Linked DNA regions of Actinoallomurus bryophytorum. The protein of the gene in region 2 binds, or shares a complex with, the protein of the main gene of each other region. Links are inferred from orthologs where the notes say so. Each region holds a gene or a part of one and is shown on either strand. Other genes may lie near its edges.

The links.
Region 1: the proteins of mfd (region 2) and uvrA are in contact, whole or in part, in a crystal structure (PDB 4DFC), measured with the Escherichia coli proteins. The link is inferred for Actinoallomurus bryophytorum from one-to-one orthologs.

What each region holds. Positions count from the first base shown.
Region 1 is NZ_VFOZ01000001.1:7,452,646-7,466,815, reverse strand. What follows is about bases 4,232-7,579. They hold uvrA (excinuclease ABC subunit UvrA), read right to left. Parts: upstream 7,270-7,579; coding sequence 4,432-7,269; downstream 4,232-4,431. Other genes in these bases: FB559_RS34555 (MBL fold metallo-hydrolase), read right to left, coding at 7,422-7,579; FB559_RS34565 (Rieske (2Fe-2S) protein), read right to left, coding at 4,232-4,322. Outside these bases: excinuclease ABC subunit UvrC, read right to left, coding at 225-2,165; FB559_RS34570 (DinB family protein), read right to left, coding at 2,820-3,365; more of FB559_RS34565, read right to left, coding at 3,879-4,231; more of FB559_RS34555, read right to left, coding at 7,580-8,240; FB559_RS34550 (MBL fold metallo-hydrolase), read left to right, coding at 8,348-9,001; FB559_RS34545 (MarR family winged helix-turn-helix transcriptional regulator), read left to right, coding at 9,148-9,603; FB559_RS34540 (hypothetical protein), read right to left, coding at 9,836-10,348; FB559_RS34535 (hypothetical protein), read left to right, coding at 10,490-10,813; FB559_RS34530 (TerC/Alx family metal homeostasis membrane protein), read right to left, coding at 10,776-11,774; FB559_RS34525 (glycosyltransferase family 4 protein), read right to left, coding at 11,964-13,082; murein biosynthesis integral membrane protein MurJ, read right to left, coding at 13,088-14,170. UniProt on the Escherichia coli protein: The UvrABC repair system catalyzes the recognition and processing of DNA lesions. UvrA is an ATPase and a DNA-binding protein. A damage recognition complex composed of 2 UvrA and 2 UvrB subunits scans DNA for abnormalities.
Region 2 is NZ_VFOZ01000001.1:1,416,032-1,430,996, reverse strand. The notes cover bases 4,318-8,460. They hold mfd (transcription-repair coupling factor), read left to right. Parts: upstream 4,318-4,678; coding sequence 4,679-8,260; downstream 8,261-8,460. Other genes in these bases: FB559_RS06730 (hypothetical protein), read left to right, coding at 8,283-8,460; FB559_RS06740 (class I SAM-dependent methyltransferase), read right to left, coding at 4,318-4,495. In the rest of the region: FB559_RS06755 (hypothetical protein), read right to left, coding at 1-963; FB559_RS06750 (sulfite exporter TauE/SafE family protein), read right to left, coding at 1,126-2,109; cysC (adenylyl-sulfate kinase), read right to left, coding at 2,200-3,717; more of FB559_RS06740, read right to left, coding at 3,779-4,317; more of FB559_RS06730, read left to right, coding at 8,461-9,008; FB559_RS06725 (nucleoside triphosphate pyrophosphohydrolase), read left to right, coding at 8,996-9,931; FB559_RS06720 (transglycosylase domain-containing protein), read left to right, coding at 10,022-12,208; FB559_RS06715 (penicillin-binding protein), read left to right, coding at 12,616-14,907. UniProt on the Escherichia coli protein: Couples transcription and DNA repair by recognizing RNA polymerase (RNAP) stalled at DNA lesions. Mediates ATP-dependent release of RNAP and its truncated transcript from the DNA, and recruitment of nucleotide excision repair machinery to the damaged site.

The DNA.
Region 1 (14,170 bases), 6.0 Mb from region 2 along the record:
CGAGGCCGTCCGGGGCCTGGCCGCGTGCGGCGCTCACGCTCGGGCGTGCCGCTAGGCGGGGTCCTCCACCGCCGCGCGCCCAGGACACCCCGGGGGCGGAAGCGAGGTGCCCCGTACGGGCGCGGGCCCGGCGTCGCTCGCCCGCGTGCTTTCCGCGGTGCCGGCGGGTGAGGCCGTCCGGCCCTCGCGGCGACGTCACCTCGCCGGGTCTCCCGCTTCGGAGATCACTCACGTCCTGTTCCCCCGTCCTGCGCGTGCAGTGCCGCGACAATGGTCTCAGCGGTGCGCCGTCCGATGCCCGGAACCTCGGCGATCTCGTCCGGTCCGGCCTCCTTGAGCAGCTTCACCGACCCGAAATGCTTGATCAGCGCGGTGCGCCGGCTCGGCCCCAGCCCCGGCACGGCATCGAGCTCGCTGACGATCATGCCTTTGGAACGCTTGTTGCGGTGGAACCTGATGGCGAAGTCGTGCGCCTCGTCGCGCGCCCGTTGCAGGAGGTACATGCCCTCGCTGTTGCGCGGCAGGATGACGGGATCCTCCTCGCCGGGCATCCAGACCTCCTCCAGCCGCTTGGCGATGCCGCACAGGCTGACGTCGTCGATGCCGAGCTCGTCGAGGGCACGCTGAGCGGCCGCCACCTGCGGCGCGCCGCCGTCGACCACGACGAGGTTGGGCGGGTACGCGAACCTGCGCGGACGGCCGGTCTCCGGGTCGATCGGGCCGCCCTCCTCGCGTTCGCCGAGGACGTCCAGCTCGCCGGTCTTCTCCGTCTCCTCGAGGTAGCGGCGGAACCGCCGGGTGATCACCTCGTTGATGGACCGTACGTCGTCCTGGCCCTCGACGGTCTTGATGGAGAACCTGCGGTATTCGCTCTTGCGCGGCAGACCGTCCTCGAAGACGACCATCGACGCCACGACATGGGTGCCCTGGAGGTTGGAGACGTCGTAGCACTCGATGCGCAGCGGCGCCTGGTCGAGTTCGAGGGCGTCCTGGATCTCCTGCAGGCCCTTGCTGCGGCTGGTCAGGTCGGCGGCGCGGCGCGTCTTGTGCTGCTTGAACGCCTCCTTGGCGTTGCGCTCGACCGTCTCCATCAGCGTCTTCTTGTCACCACGACGGGGCACCCGCAGGTCCACCCGGCCACCACGATGCTCGGTGAGCAGCTCCACCACCGCGTCCTGCTCGGGCGGCAGTGTCGGCACGAGGATCTCGCGGGGCACCGTGTCGCCCGCCATGTCGCCGTACATCTGGAGGACGAACTGCTCGACGAGCTCGCCGGCGGTGACGTCCTCGACCTTGTCGACGACCCATCCGCGCTGCCCGCGGATGCGCCCCCCGCGTACGTAGAACACCTGGACGGCGGCCTCGAGCTGGTCGTCGGCCAGGGCGATCACGTCGCAGTCGGTCGTGTCGCCGAGCACGACGGACTGCTTTTCCAGGGCGCGCTGCAGGGCCCGGATGTCGTCGCGCAGCCGTGCGGCGCGTTCGTACTCCTGCTCCTTGGCGGCCGAGCGCATGTCCCTTTCCAGCGCCCTGATGAAACGCGCGGTGTCGCCGGCCATGAAGTCGCAGAAGTCCGCGGCGACGTCGCGGTGCCCGTCCTCGCTGATCCGGCCGACACAGGGCGCCGAGCACTTGCCGATGTCGCCGAGCAGGCAGGGCCGGCCCATCTGCTGCTGCCGCCGGAACACCCCGGCGGAGCACGTACGCACGGGAAAGACCCGCAGCAGCAGGTCGACGGTCTCCCGGATCGCCCACGCGTGGGAGTAGGGGCCGAAGTAGCGCACGCCCTTCTTCTTGGCGCCGCGCATCACCTGCACCCGCGGGACGTCTTCGTTCATCGTCACGGCGAGGTAGGGGTAGGACTTGTCGTCGCGGTACTTGACGTTGAACCGCGGGTCGTACTCCTTGATCCACGAGTATTCGAGCTGCAGCGCCTCGACCTCGGTGCCGACCACCGTCCACTCGACACCCGCCGCGGTCTGCAACATCGTCTGCGTACGCGGATGCAGCCCGGCGAAATCGGTGAAGTAGGAATTAAGCCGGGCACGCAGGTTTTTCGCCTTGCCTACGTAGATGACCCTGCCGTTCGCGTCACGGTATCGGTACACCCCGGGCGATTCGGGGATGGTACCTGGGGCGGGCCGGTACGACGCCGGATCTGCCACGTCCGTCAGCCTAGTGCCGAGCCGGACGGAGTACGCCGCGTTGGCCGCCCACGCCCCGGATCGGCCGCCTTCCGCCGCCATCGCCGTCCTCCTGCCGCCACATGGTCATCGCGTCTCCTCCCCACCGCCGAGCAGCCATCCGCCCGAACCACCACCACCGCACGCCCCTCCCCCGGCACCGCGTCGACCGGCCGCTCACCACCGTCCCCTGCCAGCGCGGGGCGTTTGTGGGTTCTCCGCCCCGGTCGGGCAGCCACCCGACGGGACTGCCGTCATCACCGTCCCCTGTCGACGCATGGTCGTTGCGCGTCCTCGCGACGGGGCTGCCATCCGCCATCGCCGCGACGTGCCCCCGCCACCGCGTTGATCGGACGCACCGGGATCGGCCGCCCTTCGGCACCCCCGGCGCCCCGTACCGTCCGAGGATCACCGCGCCTCCCCGCGGCCGAACAGCCACCCGGGCCAGCGGCGTTCACCGTCGCCACACGTGCCCCACCGCCACCGACTCCGCCATCGACACCGCGCGTCGGCAGACCGACCCATAGATCGCCTGGGTCTGCCCTGCTGCCTGGACCGTCCGGCTGTCGCGCAGCGCCGACGAGCGGAGGCGAGGAGCGCGAGATGAGGTGGCCGGTCCGGGGGCCTCGCCTGCTCTCAGTATCCCGTGGCACCGTCGATCCGCTCGCGTAGGAGGTCGGCATGGCCGTTGTGGCGGGCGTACTCGGCGATCATCTGCACGAGTGCCCAGCGCAGTGAGAACGGCTCGCCGGTCCGTTGCCGGGTGCCGGTCTCATCGAGGGAACCGGCCCGCGCGACGATCTCCCGGGCGCGCTCGCACTCGCTCTGCCAGAGCGCGAACGCCTCGGTGACGTCGCCGTCCAGAGCGTCGAAGTCCTGGTTGGGATCGTCGTCGGAGTAGTAGAGCAACGGCAGCTCCTCGCCGGCGAACTGGACCCTGAACCACCATCGCTCGACCCCGGTGAGATGGCGCAGTAGTCCGTGCAGGCTGAGCCCGGACGGCGGGATGCCCTTTTCGGACAGCCGCCCGGCGGAGACCCCGGCACACTTGAGCGCGAACGTCTGCCGGTGCCAGTCAAGGAACCCGGTGAGGATCTCACGCTCGTCGCCGACGAGCGGAGGCGAGCTGCGAGGATCGGCACCCCACGGTTGCGCATAGCTGTCCTCAGGAATCTCGGCCATGCCCAGAGCATTGCAGTGGGCACCGACAAGACGGCCTGCCGGCGATGGGCAAGAGGTCAGCAGTACCGGCAGGGGAACGGCTGGACGGTCGGCAGGCGCGGATCGTGGTCGGGCGGTCTGCACCGTCCACGGCCGGGCGACGCGAACCGCGACCGGGCACGCGCGACGCACCTCGCGACCAGACGGCCGGTCACGCGACCGCCACGAATCACAACCGGGCACGCCCCGCGGCCAGACGGTCAGGCAGTCGGCGCGGACCGCGACCAGGTAGCAGGGACGGCGTCGGGGACGCTCAGCGTCAGCAGGTAGTTCCACGGCGAGATCAGCCCGACGACGCCCTGCGACGAGTCCGTGCAGGTCCTCGCCCTCTCGGACCACCGCTCTCGCCGCCCGCGTCGTGGGCTTCGGAGGGCTGGCGTGGCGGGCTGGGCCGGGCTACCGGTTGGGGCTCAGGAAGACGTGCGTGTCGCGGTCGCGGCTGGGCGGCCGTGACCGCGACGTGGCGTGCGTGGGTCAGCTGAGTTTGAGTTCGCCGTTCTGGACGGCGACGGACTTGGGCGGCAGGGGCTTGGAGGCGGGGCCGTTGGCGACCGAGCCGTCGGCCACGTTGTAGGCGCTGCCGTGGCACGGGCAGTGGATCTTTCCGCCCGAGATGGAGTCCACGGTGCAGCCGCGGTGGGTGCAGACGGCGCTGAAGGCCTTGAACTCGCCCTGCTTCGGCTGCGTGACGACGACCTTCTCGGACTTGTAGATCTTCCCGCCGCCGACGGGGACGTCACTTGCCTTGCCCAGGGTCCCGCCGCTGCTCTTGTCGCCGCTCCCCGAGGAATCAGCCGACGAGTCGTCCTTCGAGCCGCCGCAGGCGCTCAACGTGCCGGCGAGACCGACTAGGCCCACTCCGAGCAGCATCCCCCTGCGGCTGGACTCCGGTTCGGGCTTGGACGGGTCGAACGGCATTTGGGTCCTCCTTGGCTTCGATGACTTCCCTGACTACACGGTGGAGCCATCGGGTCGGTTCAATTCGCGGGCAAATCCCCGGTTTCGGTCTCGCCCTACGGCGCGACGGTCACTTGAGGACCTTGGCGAGGAACTGGCCGGTGTGGCTCTCCTCGACCTTCGCGACCTGCTCGGGCGTGCCGGTGGCGACGACCGTGCCACCCCGCGAGCCACCTTCGGGACCCATGTCGATGATCCAGTCGGCCGTCTTGATGACGTCAAGGTTGTGCTCGATGACGATGACGGTGTTGCCCCCGTCGACGAGACGGCCCAGGACGCCCAGGAGCTTGCGGATGTCCTCGAAGTGCAGGCCGGTTGTGGGCTCGTCGAGTACGTAGATGGTACGCCCGGTCGAACGTCGCTGCAGCTCAGAGGCGAGTTTCACCCGCTGAGCCTCGCCGCCGGACAGTGTCGGGGCCGGCTGTCCGAGACGTACGTAGCCCAGACCGACGTCGTTGAGCGTCTGCAGGTGGCGCCGGATCGCGGGGATCGCCTCGAAGAAGTCGAGCCCCTCCTCGATCGGCATGTCCAGAACCTCGGAGATGGTCTTGCCCTTGTAGTGGACGTCCAGGGTCTCCCGGTTGTAGCGGGCCCCGTGGCAGACCTCGCAGGGGACATAGACGTCCGGCAGGAACTGCATCTCGATCTTGATCGTGCCGTCGCCCGAGCAGGCCTCGCAGCGGCCACCCTTGACGTTGAAGGAGAACCGTCCGGGCTGGTAGCCGCGCACCTTCGCCTCGGCCGTGGCCGCGAACAGCTTGCGCACGTGGTCGAAGACGCCTGTGTAGGTGGCCGGGTTGGACCGCGGGGTGCGGCCGATCGGTGACTGGTCGACGTGCACGACCTTGTCGACCTGGTCGAGGCCGTTGATGCGCTTGTGCCGGCCCGGGACCGTACGCGCGCCGTGCAGCTGCTTGGCGAGCGCCATGTAGAGGATGTCGTTGACCAGCGTCGACTTGCCGGACCCCGAAACCCCGGTGACCGCGGTGAACACCCCGAGCGGGAAGGCGACGTCGACGTCGTGCAGGTTGTGCTCGTGTGCGCCCTTGACGACCAGCTCGCGCCCGCGCTGGCGCTTGCGGCGGCCTTCGGGGACCGGGATCTCGCGGCGGCCCGAAAGGTAGGCGCCCGTCATCGAGGTCTCCGAGGTGAGCAGGTCCTCGACGGTGCCCGTCACGACGACCTGGCCGCCGTGCTCCCCCGCGCCCGGGCCGATGTCGACGACCCAGTCCGCCGCGCGGATCGTGTCCTCGTCGTGCTCGACGACGATCAGTGTGTTGCCGATGTCGCGGAGCCTGATCAGGGTCTCCAGCAGCCGGTGGTTGTCGCGCTGGTGCAGCCCGATCGACGGCTCGTCCAGGACGTACAGCACGCCGACCAGACCGGAGCCGATCTGGGTGGCCAGCCGGATGCGCTGCGCCTCGCCGCCGGCGAGCGTGGCCGACGCGCGGTCGAGGGTCAGGTAGTCGAGGCCGACGTCGAGCAGGAAGCCCAGCCGGGCGTTGATCTCCTTCAGCACCCGCTCGGCGATGTGCTTCTCACGGTCGTTCAGCTCCATCGCCAGCAGGAACTTGGCGCACTCACCGATCGGCATGGCGGCCACGTCCGCGATGGAGCGTTCGTTGACCGTGACGCCCAGCACGACCGGCTTGAGGCGCCGGCCCGCGCACGAGGGGCACGGGATCTCCCGCATGTAGCCCTCGAACCGCTCGCGGCTGGAGTCGCTCTCGGCCTCGGAGTGGCGCCGCTGGACGTAGGGGATCACGCCTTCGTAGGTCGTGTAGTAGGACCGCAGCCGTCCGTAGCGGTTGCGGTAGCTCACGTGGACCTGCGTGTCATGGCCCTTGAGCACGGCCTTGCGCGCCGCGGCCGGGAGCTTTTCCCATGGCGTGTCCAGGTCGAAGCCCATCGCCTCGCCGAGCGCGCCGAGCAGCCGCAGGAAGTAGTCGCTCACGTGCCCGCCGGACCACGGCGAGATGGCGCCCTCGCCCAGGGTCTTTTCGACGTCGGGCACGATCAGCTCGGGGTCGACCTCCATGCGGGTGCCCAGGCCGGTGCAGTCGGGGCAGGCGCCGTACGGAGAGTTGAACGAGAACGAGCGCGGCTCCAGCTCGTCGAACGACAGGTCGTCGTAGGGGCAGTAGAGATGCTCCGAATACATCCGCTCGCGCTGCTCGTCGTCCTCGGGCAGGTCGATGAAGTCGAGGATGATCGTGCCGCCGGTCAGCCCCAGCGCGGTCTCCACCGAGTCGGCCAGGCGGCGCCGCGAGCCGTCCTTGACGCTCAGCCGGTCGACGACGATCTCAATGTCGTGCTTTTCGTACTTTTTAAGCTTCGGCGCCTCGTCGAGACGCACGACGGCGCCATCGACACGGGCCCGCGAGAAGCCCTTGGTCTGCATCTCGCGGAACAGCTCGCCGTATTCGCCCTTGCGCCCGCGTACGACCGGGGCGAGCACCTGGAAACGGGTGCCCTCCTCGAACTCCATCAGCCGGTCGACGATCTGGCTCGGGGTCTGCTTGTGGATCGTGCGGCCACAGACCGGGCAGTGCGGATGGCCGATGCGCGCCCATAGCAGGCGCAGGTAGTCGTAGACCTCGGTGATGGTGCCGACGGTCGAACGCGGGTTCTTCGACGTGGACTTCTGGTCGATCGAGACCGCGGGCGACAGGCCCTCGATGAAGTCGACGTCCGGCTTGTCCATCTGGCCGAGGAACTGCCTCGCGTACGCGGACAGGGACTCGACATAACGGCGCTGGCCCTCGGCGAAGATCGTGTCGAAAGCGAGGCTGGACTTACCGGAACCGGACAGGCCGGTAAAGACGATCAAGGCGTCGCGCGGCAGATCGAGCGAGACGTCCTTGAGATTGTGTTCACGTGCTCCGCGCACGATGAGACGGTCAGCCACGGCGAATCCGTAATCCCCTTGAGAGCCTGGTTAAGACAGGTCAGCTTCAGGCTAACGAGTGGGTGTGACGGTTTCTTCCAGATGACCACACGCGACCCGCTCGTCGCACGGAAACCGTACACGTGTTCGAATAAGGGCCGCCACCGGAACGGCTACTCGGGCGCGTCGTCCAGCGCGCGCTCCAGGTAACGCTCCGCCGACCGGCGTACGGCCTCGATGCCGTCCGCGGCCACGATCCGCCGCCACCACGCGCCGTACACGCGCTCGAACGGGTACGGCTCCAGCAGCCGCAGCGCCCGGCGGATCACCCGGGGGCGCTCGGGAATGTGGTTCGGGTAGCTGTACATGAAGCTGACATAACGCCGATCCTGGACGACCGTCAGAATGTCGCCCGACAGCAGCGCCCCACGGCCCTCCTCGCCGTCACGCCAGTGCAGGACCTGCCCGCCGGCGAAGTGCACCCCCGCGTTGACGAGAGTCAGCCCGTCGCCGATCACGTGGGTCTCGCCCGTCCAGAAGACGACGGAGTCGTCGGGCCGCGCCACCCACTCACGGTCGGCCTCGTGGATGTAGACGGGGGCGTCGAACGCGTGTGCCCACTCGATCATCGAGCCGTAGAAATGCGGATGACTGATCGCGACCGCCGAGATCCCGCCGAGCTCACGTACCCGGGCGACCAGGTCGTCGTCGATGTAGGTGATCGCGTCCCACAGGACGTTGCCCGAGGGCGCGCGTACGAGCAGGGCACGCTGCCCGATCGCGGTCGGCGGCGTGGCGCCGATCCCGACGATCCCCGGCCCCTCCTCCTCGATCCGGCCCTGGTGCCCGGCGTCGCGCAGCTCGGCGAGCGTCGTCCACCGCTGACCGTCCCAGCCGACGTACTGGCGCTCGTCCTCACAGATGGGGCAGCCGGTACGCGCCGCACCGTACTGAACGCCACAGGTCCGGCAGATGGGAAGATCATCGCGCATACCGGCAGCGTATCTCCCGCGTCGCGACGAGGGCGTGGAAGGATGGGGAGCGCGTGGCCACCGGGGGGACCGGAAGCCCAGAAAACGATGTCCGATCGGAGGACAGAGTGAGCTACACAGGCGACGTCGAGGTCGGTGGCGCACCCGACGTACGAGAACTCCCCGGCCTGACGATCACGAAGCTTGCCGTGGGACCGTACGACAACAACGCCTACCTGCTCCGCTGTACGGCGACGGGCGAGCAGGTCCTCATCGACGCGGCGAGCGAGCCCGAGCGCCTGTCCGCGCTCATCGGCGACGGCCCGCTCTCCCGCGTCGTCACCACGCACCGCCACCAGGACCACTGGGGCGCCCTCACCTCCGTGATCGACGCCACGCACGCACGGCTCGTCGCGCATCCGGACGACGCCGAGGCCCTGCCGCTGCCGGTGACCGAGCCGGCCGAGCAGGGCGGCACCGTCCAGGTCGGCCGCAGCACACTGTCCGTCATCCATCTGCGCGGACACACACCCGGCTCGATCGCGCTGCGCTACGACGACGGTGACACGCCGCACCTGTTCACCGGCGACAGCCTGTTCCCGGGCGGTCCCGGCAACACCTGGGGCGACGCGAAGCTGTTCACCCAGCTCATGAACGATCTCGAGGAGCGCGTCTTCGGGACGCTTCCGGACGACACATGGGTGTATCCCGGTCACGGCAAGGACACCACGCTCGGCAAGGAGCGCCCCCATCTTCCGGAGTGGCGCGAACGCGGTTGGTGACCGCCGCGGCCACACCGGCGGATCGCCGACCGTGAGAGCTGCATTACCAGGTGTTCTTGCAGCAGGATGGGGGAATGGGCATGCTCATCAAGCGCGCCCCGGATGCGCGATCTCGGTGAGGCGGCGGGTAGGGAAAGATGACCGGCGTGACCAACCAGGTGCCCGAGGCCGAGGGCCTGACGAACGTTGAGCTGGCCGCCCGCCTGCGAATGACCCTGGGGCGGCTCAACCGCCGCGTCCGCCAGCACGGTCCGCAGACCCTGTCCTCCAGCCAGGCCTCGACACTGGCCAGCGTCGACGCGCTGGGCCCGGTACGCCTCGGCGACCTCGCCGCGCACGAAGGTGTCACCGCTCCGACACAGAGCCGCCTGGTCGCCTCGCTGGAGCATCAGGGGATGCTGCGGCGCATGCCGGACTCCGACGACCGGCGCGCCACGCTGCTCGCCATCACCGCGCAGGGCCGCCGCCAGCTCGAGCAGTTGCGCGGCGAGCGCTCGGCGTTCCTCGTCGGACAGCTGGGCACGCTGTCGCCCGAGCAGCGTGCGGCGCTGGTGGGCGCGCTCGGCGCCCTCGAGGCCCTCGCCGAGAGCCCCAGCGACTAGTCTCGAAACCCTCGTCCTGGGCCCCGCCTGTTTGGGCCCCACCCGTCCTGGGCCCCACCCGTCCTGGGACCCGCCCCGTCCTGGAGCCCGCCCACCCGGGGGGTGCCATCCCACTCTCATTGTCCAGCCAGAACAGCGGCGGGCGGAAGTAGAGCGGAGTTCTGTGGATAACGCCGCCCAAGCGCCGCCCCAAGCGGCGCCACACGGCGACAGCACGACCATGAGACAGACCCTAAGAGCGAGACGAGGTCCTGCGCGACACGGCCTTGACGAACGTCTGGCGGGTGCCGGCGAACAGCAGCTTTCGGCCGCGAAGCAGGCTGACCTGCCAGTACGCTCCGCCGTGGCCGTCGGGGTCGGACAGGACGAAGGTCTTCGCGTCGCGCGGGGTGGCCTTGCCGGTCCAGAGCTTCTGCCCGAAGGCGTTCCACTCTCCGGTGCCGTCCACGTGGAAACGGAAGTAGGTGTGCTTGCCGTCCCGCGTCCAGGTGCCGGCCAGGCCCCGGAGCCAGAGCTTCTTCTGCCGGGCCGTGACCCGTGGCCGGTTGGTCCCTTCGGCCGGTGACTCGATGCTGCCCGGCAGCGTCGAGACGGGTACCGGCGTGACGGGCCTCGTAGGCGCCGCGCGGACCTGCCGGTGAGTGCCCTGGGAGTTGACGAGGGCGGTGAACGCGAGCACACCGACGGCGGCGACCGCCGTCCCGATCGCCGCGGCCCTCGTCACCGCGGGCGCGACCGTGCGCATTCCCAACCTCCCCAAAACGGCGACCCGTGCCGCTCACCGTACAAGGTTCGGGGGCCCAGGCTCCGGGTCATACTCAGGTGTTAGCGGCATATCGGCCGTTCGGCGGACGCGAATCCGGATTCTCGGGCGTACAAAGGGAAAATGACTACTTCCGAGCTGCCACGCGGCGATCTGGCCGCCTCCCTCGCCGCCCGCCGCGAGCTCGGGCCGGACTACGATGCGGCCTTCGTCGAGGCGGTGGCCGAACGCATCGAGCAGGCCACGGCGGTACGGCGGCCGATCAGCGCCGAGACCGAGAAGGGTGAGCGGGCGGTGACGGTCACCATCGCCTGTGTGTCGCTCGGTGTCTCGATCCCGGTCACCGCGATCGCGGCGGTACAGGCCGGGCTGGCGGGGCTTGTCGTCGTGTGGCTCGCCATCGCCGTCATCAACGTGGCGTTCGCTCTGCGTCCCCGACTCCGGTAGGCACCGGCTCGGCCGCCTTCGCGGCATCGCGCCGGGCCTTCAGCAGGCTCGTCACGGTCGTCACCAGCATCGTCACCCCGATCACGGCGAGGGACAGCCAGATCGGCACCTGCGGCGCCCACTCGAACCCGGTCGTGTGCATCGCGTCCAGGATGAGCTTGACGCCGATGAAGGCGAGGATGACCGACAGTCCCTTGTTCAGGTAGACCAGTCGCTCGAGCAGCCCGCCCAGCAGGAAGTAGAGCTGGCGGAGGCCCATCAGGGCGAAGGCGTTGGCCGTGAAGACCAGGTAGGACTGCTTGGTCAGGCCGAAGATGGCCGGGATGGAGTCGAGCGCGAACAGCAGGTCCGTGGACCCGATCGCGACCATGACGATGAGCATGGGCGTGACCAGGCGGCGGCCGTCCACGCGCACCGTCAGCCGGTCACGGTAGTACTCCCCGGTGGCCGGCATGACACGTTGCACCCACCGCAGCAGGACGTTCTCCTTGAACTCGTCGTCGTCGCCGCCCCGCAGCAGGCCGAGTGCGGTCCAGATGAGGAAGAGTCCGAAGAGGTAGAACAGCCACTCGAAGCGGGCCAGCGCGGCGCCGCCGACGATGATGAAGACGCCTCGCATGAACAGTGCGATCAAGATGCCGACGAGGAGCACCTTGTGCTGGTTCGGGCGTGGCACCGCGAACCGCGCCATGATCACGTAGAAGATGAAGAGGTTGTCGATGCTGAGGCTGTACTCGGTCAGGTAGCCCGCGAAGAACTGCGCGGAGTACTGGCCGCCGGCCACCAGCAGCAGGCAGACGCCGAACACCGCCGCGAGCGCGACGTAGAACGCGACCCATGCGCCGGCCTGGCGGAGTGAGAAGTCTCTGGGCTGACCACGGTCGACGATCCACAGATCCAGGAGGATGACGGCGAGGATTCCGACCAGGGTGAGGGACCAGCCCAAGAGTGTGACATTCACAAGACAGCATCCTCCGGTGGCGGATCAAAGCCCCGGAGGTCTCTCCCGCCCGCGCTCATCGGCACGAACCGACAGTACCGGGCCGCATGCCACTCCAGCCGTGGTGACGACACTGCCGCGAAGGGATACTCCCCTCCCCTGCGCCTCGACTATATCCAAAACGCAGCGCATCCCGAACACTGCGGCGTGTTAGGACGCCGTACCGGTCGTACGGGCGTAGACGGATGTGAGCTGATCGATCGCGTCCTCTTCGGTCGGCAGCCGGAGGGCCTGCTCCGACGCCACCGACGCGAGGTGTTCGGCGAATGCCGGGTCGTCCAGGACCCGCGCCACGGCCGTCTCCAGTGCGGCGGCGTCGCCCGGCGGCACGAGCAGCGCGGCCTCGCCGACCATGCCGGGGATGCCGCCGACCCGGGTCGCCACCAGCGGCCGGCCGGCGCGCAGGACCTCCTGCACGATCAGCGGCTGCCCCTCCCAGACGCTGGACACGACGGCGACGTCGGCGGCGGCCAGGAGCTCGGGCACGTCGGTCCGGCGGCCGAGCAGCCGTACGGGCAGGCCCTCGCCCTCGATCCGCGCCCGTAGCGGTGCCTCCAGCGGTCCTTCTCCGGCGATGGCCACCAGAGGCGCGGGCGTACGCCGGGCCCAGCCCACGGAGGCGTCCAGCAGAACCGGTAGCCCTTTCTGCTCCGCGAGCCGCGCCACCACCACGACGAGCGGACGCTCGACGGCGCCGAGGTCGGCACGGACCTTGGCCTGCGCCGCGGGGTCCTCCGAGCGCCGGCGCGGCGGTGCCGGCACCAGGGCGCGCTGGACCGAACGGGCGCCGAGCGAGCGCATCCGCTCCTCCAGGTCCGGTGAGACGCCCAGGACCTCGGCCGCGCTCCGGGCGACGATCCGCTCGAGCGTGGCGTACGCGGCGCCGGTCATGCCGCCGGCGATGACGGCGTTGTGCAGCGTGACGACGAGGGGCGTCACGCCCGTCCGCAGCGACGCGGGTACGGCGCGGGCGAGCGCGATGGCGGTCAGACCCCCGGCGCGCAGGCCGTGCGCGTGCACGATGTCCGCGCCACGGGTCAGGCGGCGGATCCGCGCGATGGCACGGGCGTCACCGGCCGGATGGGGCCGGTCGGCGATCTCCACCGGGGCGAACCGCGCGCCCGCCTCGGCGAAGCCGAACAGGTCGTCGGTGGAGGACGGCCCGAGCACGACGACGTGCGCGCCGCGCTCACAGAGCCCGGTCACCATCGACCGCACGTGACCGCCGACTCCCCCGGCACTCGTCGCCAGCACGATGGCGACCTTCAAACCGCTCAACGCATCCTCCGCCCGATCACGGCCTTCAGATCCCGGCCGTCCAATGCATAGGTGACCAGCGCGAACACCGCGCAGGCCGTGAGCCCGGCGACGGCCGCGGCCCCGATACTCGTCAGCTGGCCGGTCGCGCCGATCGCCGCCGCGACGCCGTAGCCCGCCGCGCCGCCCGCGAGGGCGCCGGCCACGCCCGCCGCCATGGCGCGTCCCACGCCGGCGACGGCGCCGCGGCCCCGTACGCGTACGAGGGCGGCGAGCAGGAGCACGCCGGCGACGGTCATGCCGGCGGTGTTGCCCAACGCCAGCCCGGCCACGACCCAGTCCCGCGGCAGCGTGAACACCAGGGCGAGGTCCGCCCCGATCACGACCAGCCATCCCAGGACGGTCGCCCCGGCCGAGTCGCGGCCCCGATGGCAGGCGAACAGCACCCGGCCCAGGTGCGCGACGAAGCCGTACCCGATCAGGCCGGGCGCGAAGGCGAGCACGGCGCGGGCCAGGACCGCCGGCACCGCGTCGTGGTCGAGGAAGGTCGCGGCCGGTACGGCGATCGCCGCCAGCCCGGCGGCTCCGGCGCAGGACACGAGCACGATCGCCCGGGTGGTCGAGGCGGTGATCCGGTCGAACTCCCCGGTCTCGCCCACGCCGGCACGCGCCGACAGCATCGGGAACGCGCTGGTCGCGATCGGCACGGCGAGGACCGCCCACGGCAACAGGAAGAGCGCCCAGGCGTACTGGTAGTCGGCGAGCGCGCCGCGGGTGCCCCGGCCGCTCAGCATCACCACGGCCACGGCGGACAGTTGCTGCGCGGCGACCGTGGCCAGGCCGGCGATGGCCAGCCGCCGCACGCGTCCGGCCGTGTCCGGCGGGAAGCGCAGCGTCGGACGTAGCCGCAACCGCAGCCGTACGGCGGCCACTCCCGCGGTCGCGAGCAGGACGAGGACGCCGACGGTGGTGCCGGCCGAGAGCATCAGCTCGGCCGATCGCGGCAGCCGCGCGAGATCGTCCTGGCGGCCATGGCCCAGCGGCACGTACGCGAGGTAGGCGCCGATCACGACGAGGCTCGACATGAGCGGGGCCAGCGC
Region 2 (14,965 bases):
CACCCACGTGGGGTTCTGGCCGGCGCCGGTCTTGCTGCTCTCCCAGCGGGCCGCCGAGTCGCACAGCTGGCTCGTGCCGTGCGGCGCGCCGGTCGTGACGACCACGAAGTACGAGCCGTCCGGTGCGAAGTCGATGCCGCGCATGTAGGTGTCGAAGGAGGAGCTGCACGGGGTGGAGTACCGCTCGGTCGCCCAGGTGCTCAGCTTCGGCGTGCCCGTGGTGTTGATCATCGCGATCTGGTAGCGGCGCGAACCCGCCACCTTGGTGAAGGTGCCGTCGATGACCAGCTTCGTGTCGTCCGGGTCGACCGCCAGCTTGTAGATCTTGAGCGCGCCCTGGCGCGGAGTGGTCACCGAGAGGTTCAGCTTGGCGTCGGCCTTGCCGGTCGTGGCGTCCACCCGGGCGAGAGGAGCGTGCGTCGCGCCGGCGACCGTGGTGAACTCACCACCGATGTAGACGTGGCTGCCGCGCCGGATCATCGCGAAGACGAGGCCGTGGCCGATGCGGGCGTTGAAGCCCTTGACGGCCTTGCCGTCCGCGACGTTGAGCTTCGTCAGGCTGCCGAGACCCGCGCCGTTGGTGTTGGTGAACGAACCGGCGACGTACACGCTGCCCGAGGTGCCCGGCTGCAGCGCGTAGATGGTGCCGTCGACCTTCGGGACGAACTTGGTGTCGACCTTCCCGGTCTTGGAGTCGAAGGAGAAGATGTTGTGCCGCGCGATGTTCGTGGTCGACCCGGCGTTCTGCACGTGGTCGAAGTTACCCGCGACAACGACCTTGGTCCCGACGACCGCGATGGCGCGCACCGTACCGTCGGTGACGTTCGGCGTCGTGTTGACCGGGTTCGCCGAGACGACCGCGCTCTGCGCGATGTCGGCATCGGCCGCAGGCGCGGTGGCCCCCGCGGTGACGGCTGCGGCGGCTATGACGGCTGAGGCCGCACTGAGCACGCGTCGGCGCATGGCTTTGCTCCCAATTTTCTTCACCCGTGAACCGAGCTTGTCTATCACAGCCCGTGGACGAGATTTTGCGTGAGGGGATCGATCGAGACCTCATTGTTGCCCGTGATCGACGTTCTTGCTGTGAAAGATGTGAAATGGGAGCGACCGGGTCCGGCCGACCGGCTAAGGGCGGGCGACCGGGTCGTGACGAGTCTCCTCGCCGGCCGCTTCGGCGGCCGGGCGAAGCGAGGGCAGCGGGCGCAGGCCGTGCGCGGTGCGGATCAGCATCCATGCCGCCCCGGCCCCGGCGGCCACTGCGGCCAGCGTCCAGAGCAGCGTGAGGTTGCCGATGCCGAACATCTTCAGCGCGGACGCCAGCAGCACGAACGCCAGGATCCGCCGGATCAGCCCGCCGGGCGCGCGCGCCGAGATCAGGGAGCCGATGATCACACCGGGGATGGACCCGGCCAGCAGTGCGGTCGTGACCTCCAGCTGGAAGTCGCCGAACAGGATGTGGCCGAGCGCGGCGGCCCACACCAGCGGCACGGCCTGAAACAGATCGGTGCCCACGAGCTGGTTCGCCTTGAGCGCGGGATACAGCGCCAGGAGCGTCACGATGATGAGCGATCCCGATCCGACCGAGGTCATGCCGACGCTCAGGCCGCCGATGATCCCGACCAGGACCGTGGGCACGGGCCGTACGGTGATGACCGGTGGCGCCGTCGAGGCGGGCGATCCCGGCTCGGCCGTGCGCCGGTCGGTACGCCGCGAGGCCCGGTCCTTCATGGCCATGTAGCCGCGGATGGCGAGCCCCGCGGCGGCCAGCAGGAGGGCCACCCCCATGGCCTTGGAGATGACGTTCTGGACCTCGTTGCCGTCGCCCAGCGCGCGGGCGATGAGGACGCCGCAGAACGCGGACGGCACCGATCCGACGCAGAGCCAGCCGACGAGGCGGAGGTTGACGGTGCCGTGGCGCAGGTGCACGAGGCTGCCGACCGGCTTCATGATCGCGGCGGCGACGAGGTCGCTCGAGACCGCGGCCAGTGGTGGCACACCGAAGAACACGGTGAGCATCGGGGTCATGAGGGCGCCGCCGCCCATACCGGTCAGGCCGACGATGACCGAGACCAGCAGCGCACCCGCCGCCATCGTGTAATCGAAGTGCATCTGTATGTCCTACCGGCAAACTGGGCAAACTGCACCAATCATACCCTCCGGCGAACATGCGGCCCCGGACTCCTGGCAGGTCGGAGCCGCTCAGCCGAGGCGGATCCAGCCGCCCTCGGCGAGGTAGTCGAACACCCGCGCGACGGCGTCCTCGGGGGACATCCGCGACGTGTCGAGGGTCAGCTCCGCGTCCGCGGGCGCCTCGTACGGGTCGGAGACGCCGGTGAACTCCGGGATGAGGCCCGCTCGCGCCTTGGCGTACAGGCCCTTGCGGTCACGTCGCTCGCATTCCTCCAGTGGCGTGGACACGTGCACCAGCACGAAGTCGCCACCCGCCCGCACCATGCGGCGGACCTGCGCGCGCGTACGGGCGTAGGGGGCGATGGGCGCGCAGATGGCCACCCCGCCGTGCCGGGTGATCTCCGCGGCGACATAGCCGATGCGCCGGATGTTGAGGTCGCGGTCGTCGCGGGAGAACGTCAGGCCGGCCGAGAGCAGGCGGCGTACGACGTCGCCGTCCAGCAGCGTGACCGTGCGGCCGCCACGCTCGACCAGAGCGTCCGCCAGGCCGCGCGCGACCGTGGACTTGCCCGATCCGGACAGTCCGGTGAAGAAGACGGTGATGCCGCGTCCGTGCCGCGGCGGGTGGGCGCGCCGCAACTCCCGCGCCACCGCGGGAGTGGTGAACCACTCCGGGATCTCCTCGTCCCGGTCGAGGAGGCCGGCCAGCTCGGTGTCGGTCGGATCCTCGCGTACGTGGTCGGGGTCGATCTTGGACGTGGGCCGCCACACCTCGAGGCTCTCGTCGTAGGCCCACGGCTCCGGCGCGGCCAGCACCAGCGGCGCGGCCTCCTCGTCGGCCGCGGTGAACTCCGGCGCGAACAGGTGCGTCGCGCCGTACGCGGCGGCGACGTGTGCTCCGAGCAGCAGGTCGCGACCCGGGCGCTCGGCCAGCGGCACCGGCACGACCAGGGTGTCCGCCGGCAGCTCACGGCGGACGCTCAGCACCGCGCGTACGAGGGAGTCGTGGTGGCCCTCGCCGAGCAGCGGCAGCACGAGGACGCGTGCCCCGAGCTTTTCGGCGAGCTGGCGGAGCTGTCCCAGCTGGCGGCGGTGCAGCGGCGTGCGGGTCGCGATGGCGAGCGTCACGGCGCCGGCGAGCTCGGCGCGTACGTCGTCCGGCGGCAGGCGAAGGCCGCGGAACGGACCGTGCTCGGGAGCGCGCAGCGGCGTGACCGGACCGGCCACCCGCCACCCCGGAGCGGTGGAGGTGCGCAGCGGGTCGGCCTCGGGGAACCCCTCGGCCGGCGCCGGCTCCTCCCACGCCTCGGTCGCGGTGAGAACGGCCAGCGGCACGCCCTCCGGGTCGGTCAGGACGAGGCGGTCCTCCTTGACGAGGTCCTCAGGGACGGTGAGCGTCACCTGGGCCGGCCAAGGGGTGCCGTCCGCGAGCCGTCCGGCCGCCGCGACGGTCGCCGAGTCGACCGCGCCGAGGAACCCGGTGAGAGGGTGGAAGGCGCCGTTGAGCAGCAGCTCCAGGTCGGCCAGCTCGGCCGGGCCCGGCGTGAGAGAGGGTAGATCGCGCAGCTCGCCGGTTTCGGTGGTCAACGCGGACTCCGTTCGTGTTCGACCGCCTGTCCATTGCACTGTACGCGCTGCACAGGACGCCTCAGATGATGCGCGCGAAGCGATTTTCGGGCTTGCGGATCACCATCGTGACCTCGCTGTACGCCGAAGTCAGCCGGTTTCGGCTGAGAAGCGACAAAGTGCGGAACGCGGCCCCCATGAGACGGCCGAAGCCGGTCATGGTGTCCCGCGAGGTGTACTCCTCGGCGATGACCAGCCCGCGCATCATGCAGTACCAGCGCATTCCCTCCAGGGACGCGACCCGGTCATAGGCCACCGGCGGCGGCTGCTCCGAATGCCACAGCAGAGGCCGCAGCCAGTGCGGCAGCCGGCGGTCGAGGAAGCCGAACACGGTGTCGCGGTCGCGGAAGCGCACGACCATCAGGCCGCCCGGCTTCAGCGCGGCGACGAACCGGTCGAGCACCAGCTCCGCGTGGGAGATCCTCTCGATCAGGTGCGACGCGCGCACCGCGTCGAACACCCGTGGCGGCATGGGTACGGTGCGCAGGTCGCCCAGCTGCCAGCTGTCGAGGTCGCGGCGGGTCCGCGTGTGCGCGCGCAGCGCCGGGAGGTCGTCGTCGATCCCGGTGATGGCACGCTCGACCGATTCCCCGGCCGGGCCGAGGTCGATCTCGTCGGCCCATCCGCAGCCGGCGTCGAGGATGGCCAGCCGCTGCAGGGGTCTCTCGTAGGCGTACTCCCGGACTCGTGCTGGGAACAGGCCACCGTCGTGGATCGGCGGTGTTCGCAGGTCGGTCACAACTCCGGAGAGTAGTCGCCCGCCTATGGATCGTGTTCGCAATCGGCTTTGTCCGTGTGGTGCGTTTCGTCTTACCCGTTCGCCCGGGAGCCGCGCGTTGTGGTAACGACGTGCGCGTAAGCTGGGAACCCCGGGGTGCCACGGCTCTCGGGGGTTTCGCGCTGCCTCACCTTTGATGGGCTCATGACCCTTTCCGGACTGCTCGACGTTGCCTCTTCCGATCCTGCGCTCACCGCGGCGGCCGCCGCGGGCGGCGGGCGTCTCGATCTGATCGCGCCACCCGCGCTGCGGCCGCTCATCGGCGCCGCGTTCGCCCGAGGGCGCGGGCGCCCCGTGCTGATGGTCACCGCGACCGAGCGGGAGGCCGAGGACCTGACGGCCGCCCTGACGAGCCTGCTCGACCCGGCGGGTGTGGCCGCCTTCCCGGCGTGGGAGACCCTCCCGCACGAGCGCCTGTCGCCGCGCTCGGACACGGTCGGCCAGCGCCTCGCCGTGCTGCGCCGGCTCGCCCACGGCGACCCCGACGACCCGGCCGCGGGGCCGGTGCAGGTCGTCGTCGCCCCCGTACGCGCCGTGCTGCAGCCGATCGTGTCCGGCCTCGGCGACCTGGAGCCGGTACGCCTGCGGCCGCAGGACGAGGCCGATCTCGACGTCGTCGTACGCCGGCTGGTCGAGGCCGGCTACGACCGTGTGGACCTCGTGGAGAAGCGCGGCGAGATCGCGGTGCGCGGTGGCATCCTCGACGTCTTCCCGCCCACCGAGGAGCATCCCCTGCGGGTGGAGTTCTGGGGCGACCAGGTCGAGGAGATCCGCTACTTCAAGGCGGCCGACCAGCGTTCACTGGAGGTGGCGGCCGAGGGCCTGTGGGCGCCGCCGTGCCGTGAGCTGCCGCTCACCGAGGCCGTACGCGAGCGCGCCAAGGACCTGGCCGACGAGCACCCGGCGCTCGCCGACGTGCTGGAGCAGATCGCCTCCGGTGCCGCGGTCGAGGGCATGGAGGCGTTCGCGCCGGTGCTCGCCGAGCGCATGGAACTGCTGCTCGACGTGCTGCCCGGCGAGTCTCTGGTGATCGTCTGCGACCCCGAGCGCATCCGCACCCGCGCCGCCGAGCTGGTCAGCACCGGCCAGGAGTTCCTCGAGGCGTCCTGGGTGAACGCCGCCGTGGGCGGCGAGGCGCCGATCGACCTCGGCGGTGCCGCCTACCGCTCCCTGGAGGAGGTCCGCGACCACGCGACCGAGCTCGGCCTTCCCTGGCGGACGATCACCCCGTTCGTCAGCGTCGAGTCGCAGACCCGCACTGAATACTCTGCGGCGACCGGTGAGATGACCGAGGTCACCGAGGTTACCGGCGAGCCCGACGGCGACGCCCTGCGCATCGGGGCGCGCGCCGCGGACGCCTACCGCGGCGACACCCAGCGCGTGATGGCCGACGTCAAGGGCTGGATCCACGAGGGCTGGCGCGTCGTGCTCGTCACCGAGGGCCACGGCCCGGCCGAGCGGCTCGCCGAGGTCGTCCGCGAGGAGGGACTCGGCGCGAAGGTCGCCGACCTGGACGGGCCGCCCGATCCGTCGCTCGTGCACGTCTCGTGCGGACGCCTCGACCACGGCTTCATCTGGGACGCGGTCAAACTGGCGGTCCTCACCGAGACCGATCTTTCGGGGCAGAAGTCCTCGACCAAGGACATGCGGCGCATGCCGTCGCGGCGGCGCGGCGGCATCGACCCGCTGCGGCTGACCGTCGGCGACTACATCGTGCACGAACAGCACGGTGTGGGCCGCTATGTCGAGATGGCCAGCCGTACGGTGCAGGGCGCCACCCGCGAATACCTGATCATCGAGTACGCCAAGGGCGACCGGCTGTTCGTGCCCACCGACCAGCTCGAGGAGGTCACCCGCTACGTCGGCGGCGAGGCACCGAGCCTGCACCGGCTCGGCGGTGCCGAGTGGCAGAAACAGAAGGGCCGCGCGCGCAAGGCCGTACGCCAGATCGCGGGGGAGCTGATCCGGCTCTACTCGGCACGGCAGGCGTCCCCCGGGCACGCGTTCGCCGCGGACACGCCCTGGCAGCGCGAGCTGGAGGACGCCTTCCCCTATGTCGAGACGCCCGACCAGCTCGGCGCCATCGACGAGGTCAAGTCCGACATGGAAAAGCCGGTGCCGATGGACCGGCTGATCTGCGGCGACGTCGGCTACGGCAAGACCGAGATCGCGGTACGCGCGGCGTTCAAGGCGGTGCAGGACGGCCGGCAGGTCGGCGTTCTGGTGCCGACCACTCTGCTCGTGCAGCAGCACCTGTCGACGTTCTCCGAGCGATTCGCGGCGTTCCCGGTCGTCATCAAGCCGATCAGCCGGTTCCAGAGCGCGGGAGAGGTCGCCGAGACCCTGCGCGGCCTCGCCGACGGCACGGTCGACCTCGTCATCGGCACGCACCGGCTGCTGTCGCCCGAGACCAGGTTCAAGGAGCTCGGCCTGGTCATCATCGACGAGGAGCAGCGGTTCGGCGTCGAGCACAAGGAGCGCCTCAAGGAGATGCGCACCCAGGTCGACGTGCTGGCCATGTCGGCCACCCCGATCCCGCGCAGCCTGGAGATGGGGCTGTCCGGCATCCGCGAGATGTCCACGATCCTCACCCCGCCCGAGGAGCGGCACCCGGTCCTGACCTTCGTCGGTCCCTACGACGACAAGCAGATCGCCGCGGCCATCCGCCGCGAGATGCTCCGCGAGGGCCAGGTCTTCTTCGTGCACAACCGGGTGCGATCGATCGACAAGGTGGCCAAGCACCTGGCCGAGCTGGTGCCCGAGGCGCGTGTCGCCGTCGCCCACGGCCAGATGAACGAACACCAGCTCGAGAAGATCATGGTCGACTTCTGGGAGAAGGAGTACGACGTCCTGGTCGCCACCACGATCGTGGAGAGCGGGCTGGACATCCCGAACGCCAACACCCTGATCGTGGACCGGGCCGACATGTACGGCCTGTCGCAGCTCCACCAGCTCCGTGGCCGGGTCGGGCGCGGGCGCGAACGCGCCTACTCCTACTTCCTGTATCCGCCCGAGGCGCCGCTGACCGAGACCGCGCACGAGCGGCTGGCCACGATCGCCCAGCACACCGAGATGGGTGCGGGCATGTTCGTGGCCATGAAGGACCTGGAGATCCGCGGGTCGGGCAACGTCCTGGGCGCCGAGCAGTCCGGGCACATCGCCGGCGTCGGGTTCGACCTGTACGTCCGCATGGTCGGCGAGGCCGTACGCGAGCTGCGCGAGGACGGTCCGGCCGAGACCCCGGAGGTCAAGGTCGAGCTGCCGGTCGACGCGCACATCCCGCACGAGTACGTCCCGGGGGAGCGCCTGCGGCTGGAGGCGTACCGCCGCATCGCCGGCATCCAGGACAGCGGGGAGATCGAGGGCGTACGCGAGGAACTGGCCGACCGCTTCGGGCCGCTGCCCGTGGCGGTGCTCAACCTCCTGGAGGTGGCGCGCTTCCGCGCCCTGGCGCGGAAGGGCGGGCTGACGGACGTTACCCTGCAGGGCGGTCACATCCGGTTCTCGCCGGTACGCCTGCCGGACTCGCGCCGGGTACGCCTGCAGCGGCTGTACCCCAAGAGCATCGTCAAGGACGCGACCAATACGCTGCTGGTGCCGGTGCCCAAGACCGCTCCGCTGGGCGGGCGTCCGCTGCGCGACCAGGAGCTGCTGAAATGGTCCACCGATCTCGTGGAGGCCCTGCTCCTCCCCGAGCCGGTGGGCAGCAAGATGGGCAATGAATGAGCCATGAACGAGAAGGACACTCGTGTTCCGTAAGTCGCTGAAGGCCGCCGTCTGTGTACTGGCCGCCGGTACCGCCCTGGCCGCCTGCGGCCCCCTCAAGCCCGGCGCCGCCGCCATCGTCGGCCATGACCGCATCACCGACGCGAAGCTCGACTCCGCCGTGACGCAGTGGTCGAAGGAGCTCCCGAAGTACCCGGAGGCGCAGCAGCTCGTGCAGAAGGCCCAGGCCGACGCGCGAGCCGCGGCCGAGGGTCAGCCGGCTTCGCCTTCGGACCCGAACGAGGTCAAGCCGTTCGACCCGTCCTCGCCCCAGCGCAGCGCGCTCTTCCTGATGATCGCCATCCGGTCGTGGGACGAGGTGGGCCGCGAGAAGGGCCTCATCCCGAACCCCGGCCAGGTGGACGCCTTCCTGGCGAAGGCCGGTGGGCCGGCGGGGCTCAACACCTCCATGGTGGCCCAGGGCCTGCCGACGAGCTACAGCGATGACTTCGCACGCACCGTCATGATCCAGCAGGCACTGCTGGCGCGCTATGGCGGCGGCACCGCCGACCAGCAGGCGGAGCAAATGGCCGAGCAGCGGATGGTGGGCGATCTCGTCGGCGTCCAGCGCAAGCTCAGGATCTCGGTGAACCCGCGCTACGGCAGTTTCGACAAGGACATGCGTTTCGGCTCGATCTGCCCGCGCCTGTCGACGCCGGACAGCGGCACGCCCGACCACACCGCCGGTGAGGTCAAGTGCCAGGTCTGATCTTCCTCGCCTCCTCGCCGCGCGTCGCGCCGGGGCAGCTCACCTGGCCCGCGTGGGACACGCTCCGGTCCGCCGGCCGCGTCCTGACCGGGTCGGAGGACCATCCGCAGCTGCCGTACGTCCGCGCGGCCGGGATCGAGGTGTCGGTGGCGGCACCCGACGCACGTGCGCTCGTACACGCCGCGGTGAGCGGCGGCGTGGTCTGGATCGCCGCCGAGGACGGCGACGAGACCCTGATGCGTGAGGTCGGCGCGGTCCTGGTCGGCATGGAGGATCCGGTGGAGGTCGAGGTCCAGCACGGGGCCTACGACCTGCCGGGCGCGCGCATGCTCGACCTCGTCACGGTGATGGAGATCCTGCGCCGCGAATGCCCCTGGGACCGCGAGCAGACGCACGCCTCGCTCGGCCCGTACCTGCTCGAAGAGGCCTACGAGGTCATCGACACGATCGAGAACGGAGACCTCGAGGCCCTGCGCGAGGAGCTCGGTGACGTCCTGATGCAGGTCGTCTTCCACGCCGAGGTGGCCGAGGACTTCACCTTCGACGACGTGGCCGAGGGCATCGTGGACAAGCTCCTACGCCGGCACCCCCACGTGTTCGGCGAGGTCACGGTGGCCGACGCGGACGAGGTCAACGCCAACTGGGACAAGATCAAGTCGGCCGAGCGCGGCGACGACGCGTCGATCTTCCACGGGGTGCCGATGGGACAGCCGGCCCTCTCCCTGGCCGCCAAGCTGCAGCGGCGTGCCGCCAAGGCGGGCGCCCCCGAGGGCCTGTTCGCCGATGAGGGCGTGGGCGCCGAACTCTTCGCCCTGGTCGCCCGGCTGCGTGACGAGGGCCGCGATCCCGAGGCCGACCTGCGCGCCGCCGCCAGACGCTTTCACGACCGCGTACGCGCCTGGGAGGACACGGCCGGCGAATAGCCATCAAGCCGTGAGAGCGCCCATAACCGACGAAACGCCGTCCAAGGTTTCCGGTTACCACCCGTGTGGGGATGACCGCGGATTGTGGGGGTGAAAACGGGAGATACGCTCGTCAGGCTGCGTGATCTGGCGACCGTCGCTTTCATCGCGGGCCTCCTGACGGCGTTTCTCGTGCTCCCGTACGCCCTCATGGGCGGGTTGAGCGTCCGTGCGGCCAACCGCGGGTTCCAGTCGCTGCCCGCCGACCTGATCACGCCCGCGCTGCCCCAGGGCTCGGTGATCCTCGCCGCCGACGGCACCAAGCTCGCCACGTTCTACTACGAGAACCGCGTCGAGGTGTCCATCGGCCAGGTCGCGCCGATCATGCGGCGGGCGATCGTGGCGATCGAGGACAGCCGCTTCTACGAGCACGGCGCGCTCGACGTCAAAGGCACCATCCGGGCCGTGATCGCCAACGTGCGGGCCGGCGGCGTCATCCAGGGCGGGTCGACGCTCAGCCAGCAGTACGTCAAGAACGCCCTCGCCGAGATGGCCGACTCCCCCGCGGAACGCCGCAGCGCGCTCGAACCGACCGCCGGCCGTAAGCTGCGCGAACTGCGCTACGCCGTGGGCCTGGAGAAGAAGCTCACCAAGGACCAGATCCTGGAGCGTTATCTCAACATCGCCTACTTCGGCGACGGCGCGTACGGCATCGAGGCCGCCGCACGGCACTACTTCGGCGTGCACGCCGCGGCACTCACGCTCGCGCAGGCCGCGACGCTGGCCGGGATCGTACGCTCGCCGCAGACCTACAACCCGCACCTGCACCCCAAACGCGGACGTGAGCGCCGTGACCTCGTGCTGAACCGCATGCTCGAGCTCAAGGTGATCACGCCACCGGAGTCGGCGGCGGCCCGCTCCCAGCCGGTCCACCTGCGGATCACCAAGACGCCGAACGGCTGCGTGAACAGCTCCGCGCCTTTCTTCTGCGACTACGTGCAGCGCGACATTCTGGGCAACCCGGTGTTCGGCAAGACCCTCCGGCAGCGCCGCGCGCTGCTGCAACGCGGTGGGCTGCAGATCCACACCACGCTCGAGCCCAAGATGCAGAAGGCGGCGCAGCACGCCGTGGACCGCCACGTCCCGCCGAAGAACAGCTCGGGCAAGGCGGCGGCGGAGGTCCTCATCCGGCCGGGAACGGGCGAGATCACCGCGATGGGCATCGACCGGAAGCTGGGCGACAGCAGCAAGCGCGGCATGATGTGGGTCAACCTCGCCGCGGACTCCGACCACGGCTCCAGCCTCGGGATGCAGGCGGGCTCGACGTTCAAGGTGTTCACGCTGGCCGAGGCCCTGCGCCAGGACATGCCGTTCGGGCAGAAGCTCTTCGCGCCCAAGGAGTTCCTCCCCACCGGCTTCCGCGACTGCGCCGGTCACCGCGTCGGCGACACGACCGCGCTCGGCAACGCGGGCGACGGCGAGGGGGGCAAGGACTTCAGCCTCATGACGGGTACCTGGCATTCGGTGAACACGTTCTTCCTCGAGCTCGAGCGCAAGGTCGGCCTCTGCGAGACGTACAAGATGGCCACCCGGCTCGGCATGCGGAAGGCCACCGGCGGAAAGCTCCAGCAGTACCCGTCCTTCACCCTCGGCTTCAACACGGTCTCACCGGTGCGCTTGGCGGCGGCGTACGCGGCGTTCGGTGCCCGCGGCAAGTACTGCTCGCCGATCGCGATCACGGGCATCGGCTCCCCACGTGGGCCGGTCAAGGTGCCGAGTGCCGGATGCCACCAGGCCATCGACACCGATGTCGCCGACGCCGTCAACCACGTTCTCGGCGGCGTACTGACCAAGGGCACCGCCAAGGGAAACGAGATCGGCCGCCCGGCGGCGGGCAAGACGGGCACGGTGGACAACTTCTCCTCGGCCTGGTTCGCGGGCTACACCCCGGACATGGCCAGTGCCGTCTGGGTCGGCGACCCGCGCGGGGGCTACAAGCACCCGCTGCGCGACGTGTGCCTCGGCGAGGGGTGTTTCGGGCAGGTGTACGGCGCGGACGTCCCCGCGCCGATCTGGCGCGACACGATGACGGAGGCGTTGCAGGGCGTGCCGGAGCACGGGTTCACCGCGCCCGGTGGGGGCTTCTTCCGTAAGGGGAGCGGTGAGGAGGAGGACGACAAGGACAAAGACAAGGACAAGGACAAGGACAAAAAGCACGACGCCGAGAAGGGCGACGGCAAGACCGATCGCGATGACGACGGCCTGGGACCGGAGTTCGACTGGCTGTTCCCGCCGTAGGAGCAGCCGTAGTGGTGCGGACGGCCGTTGTGGGATTACTCCTGGAGGGGTATCTGGAGCGTTGCGTCCACATGTGGACAGGTGGGGCTCGTGTTACGGCTGGGCGGCCCGGTCCGTTCGGGCCGTCGCGGTGCTCGGCGAGGTCGGAAGGGGGCGGCCCGGTCGCGGCGGGCGCGCATCGGTCGCCAGAAAAATGTGCACTTTGTAACTTATGGAGCCGTCTAGCGGGATAAGTATCTGTTTTGTTAGGCGGGTGAGATCAAAGCAGGCACTGGAGGACGTACCCTGAGCGCGTGTCGTCTGGGGTGGCCCCGCAACATCGAGTCCTCCGAATCCTCTGGCGCCTCGCAGGTACGGGGGTGGTCGCCGGTGTGCTGGCGGCCCTTATCGCGTTTTCCACAATCGGGATGCTCGGGGTGAGTGCCCGGGACGGTGCCAACTGGTTTCAGGCCGTCCCCGCCGACATCAGCACACCCCCGGTGGCCCAGCGCTCGGTCATCCTCGCCGCGGACGGGTCGAAGATCGCGACCTTCTACTACGAGAACCGCGTGGACGTCCCGCTGAACAAGGTCGCCCCGGTCATGCGCAAGGCGATCCTCGCGATCGAGGACAACCGCTTCTACGAGCACGGCGGCCTTGACCTCAAGGCCACCTTCCGCGCCCTGGCCAGCAACCTCGTGGCCGGTCAGGTGACGCAGGGCGGCTCGGGCATCACCCAGCAGTACGTCAAGAACCTCCTGGTCGAGACCGCGAGCAATGACGAGCAGCGTGACCTGGCCCGCGCCACCACGCCCGCTCGCAAGCTGAAGGAGCTGCGCCTCGCGGTCGCGATGGAGAAGCGCTACACCAAGGACCAGATCCTGGAGCGCTACCTCAACATCGCCTACTTCGGCGACGGCGCGTACGGGGTCGAGGCCGCGGCCCGGCACTACTTCGACAAGTCGGCGGCGACGCTCACCCTGCCGGAGGCGGCGCTGCTGGCCGGCATCGTCCGCTATCCGTACGCCTACGACCCGACCGTGAACCCCAAGACGGCCACCGACCGCCGCAACACCGTGCTGGCGCGGATGGCCCAGATCCACTGGGCGAACGCCTCCGACGCGGAGGACGCCGAGCACACGCCGCTGGACCTGCACGTCAAGTCGACGCCGAACGGCTGCGTCGAGAGCAAGGCCCCGTTCTTCTGCGACTACGTGCAGCGCGAGATCCTCACCAACCCGATCTTCGGCCCGACCGACAGCGCGCGGAAACTGCTCCTACAGAGCGGTGGCCTGACCATCCGTACGACGGTCGACCCGAAGATGCAGAAGGCCGCGCAGCAGGCGGTCGACCACTACGTGCCGCAGAAGAACTCCAGCCACAAGGCGTCCGCCGAGGTCCTCGTCCAGCCGGGGACGGGCAACGTCAAGGCGATGGCCGTCGACCGTGCCCTCGGCCCGTCGGAGAAGATCGGCAAGACCTGGGTCAACTTCGCCGCCGACGGCGACCACGGCACCAGCCTCGGCATGCAGGCCGGCTCGACGTTCAAGATCTTCACTCTTGCCGCCGCGCTGGACCAGGACATGGCCTTCGGCCACCGGCTGTACGCACCCGACCACCTCGCACCCACCGGTCTGCACGCCTGCGACGGCAAGTACGCGGGGTCGACGACCTCACTGAGCAACGCCGCCGACGGAGAGGGCGGGCGGACGTTCAGCCTGGTCACGGGCACGTGGAACTCCGTCAACACCTTCTTCCTCAACCTGGAGAAGCAGGTCGGGCTCTGCGACACGGTGAAGATGGCCGAGAAGCTCGGCATGCGCCGCGCCGACGGCAAGCCGCTGGAGCAGGTCGCCTCCTTCACCCTCGGCCCCAACACGATCTCGCCGGTACGCCTCGCGGCGGCGTACGCGGCCTTCGCCGCCCGCGGCAAGTACTGCGACCCGGTGGTCCTCACCAAGATCACCGACTCCGCCGGCCATCAGATGAAGGTCCCGGACGCCAAGTGCCACCAGGCCATCCGCAAGGGCGTCGCGGACGGCGTCAACCACGTACTGCGCGGCGTGCTCACCCAGGGCACCGCGGCCGGCATGGGCATCGGCCGCCCGGCGGCGGGCAAGACCGGCACGGTCGATGACTACTCCTCGGCCTGGTTCGCCGGGTACACGCCCGACTTGGCGAGCGCCGTCTGGGTCGGCGACCCGCGCGGCGGCTACGCCCACCCCCTGCGCAACGTCTGCCTGGCCGGCCGCTGCTACGGCGAGGTGTTCGGGTCGGACGTCCCGGCACCGATCTGGCGCGAGACCATGCTGGGCGCGCTACGTGGCGTCCCCGCACACGGCTTCCACAGTCCGCCGAGTGAGTACTACCGCGAGGGCTCGGGCGAGGACCGCGTACAGGTGCCGAACGTCGTCGGCCTCAGCGCGTCGGCGGCGAGGTCACGGCTGGCCGCGGCGGGCTTCGGCGTGAACACCGGCGGGAGCGTGTCCTCCGACACCTACCCGCGGGGCACGGTGGCCCGTACGAGTCCGGGCGGGGGTTCCCGCGTCGAGCCCGGGACGACGGTGACCATCTACGTGAGCAAGGGCCGTCCGAACCGTCCCGGCCCGCCCGGCAACCCGCCTCCCGGCGGCCCGCCGACCAAGGGTCCGCCGACGTTCCCACCCCCGACCATCCCGCCGATCGGCGACACGACGGGCGCTCGCCCGACCAACGACTGACCCCGCGGGGACCGGCGAAGTCCCATGTCCGGTGGTGTTACCCAATCGTGGCAGACAT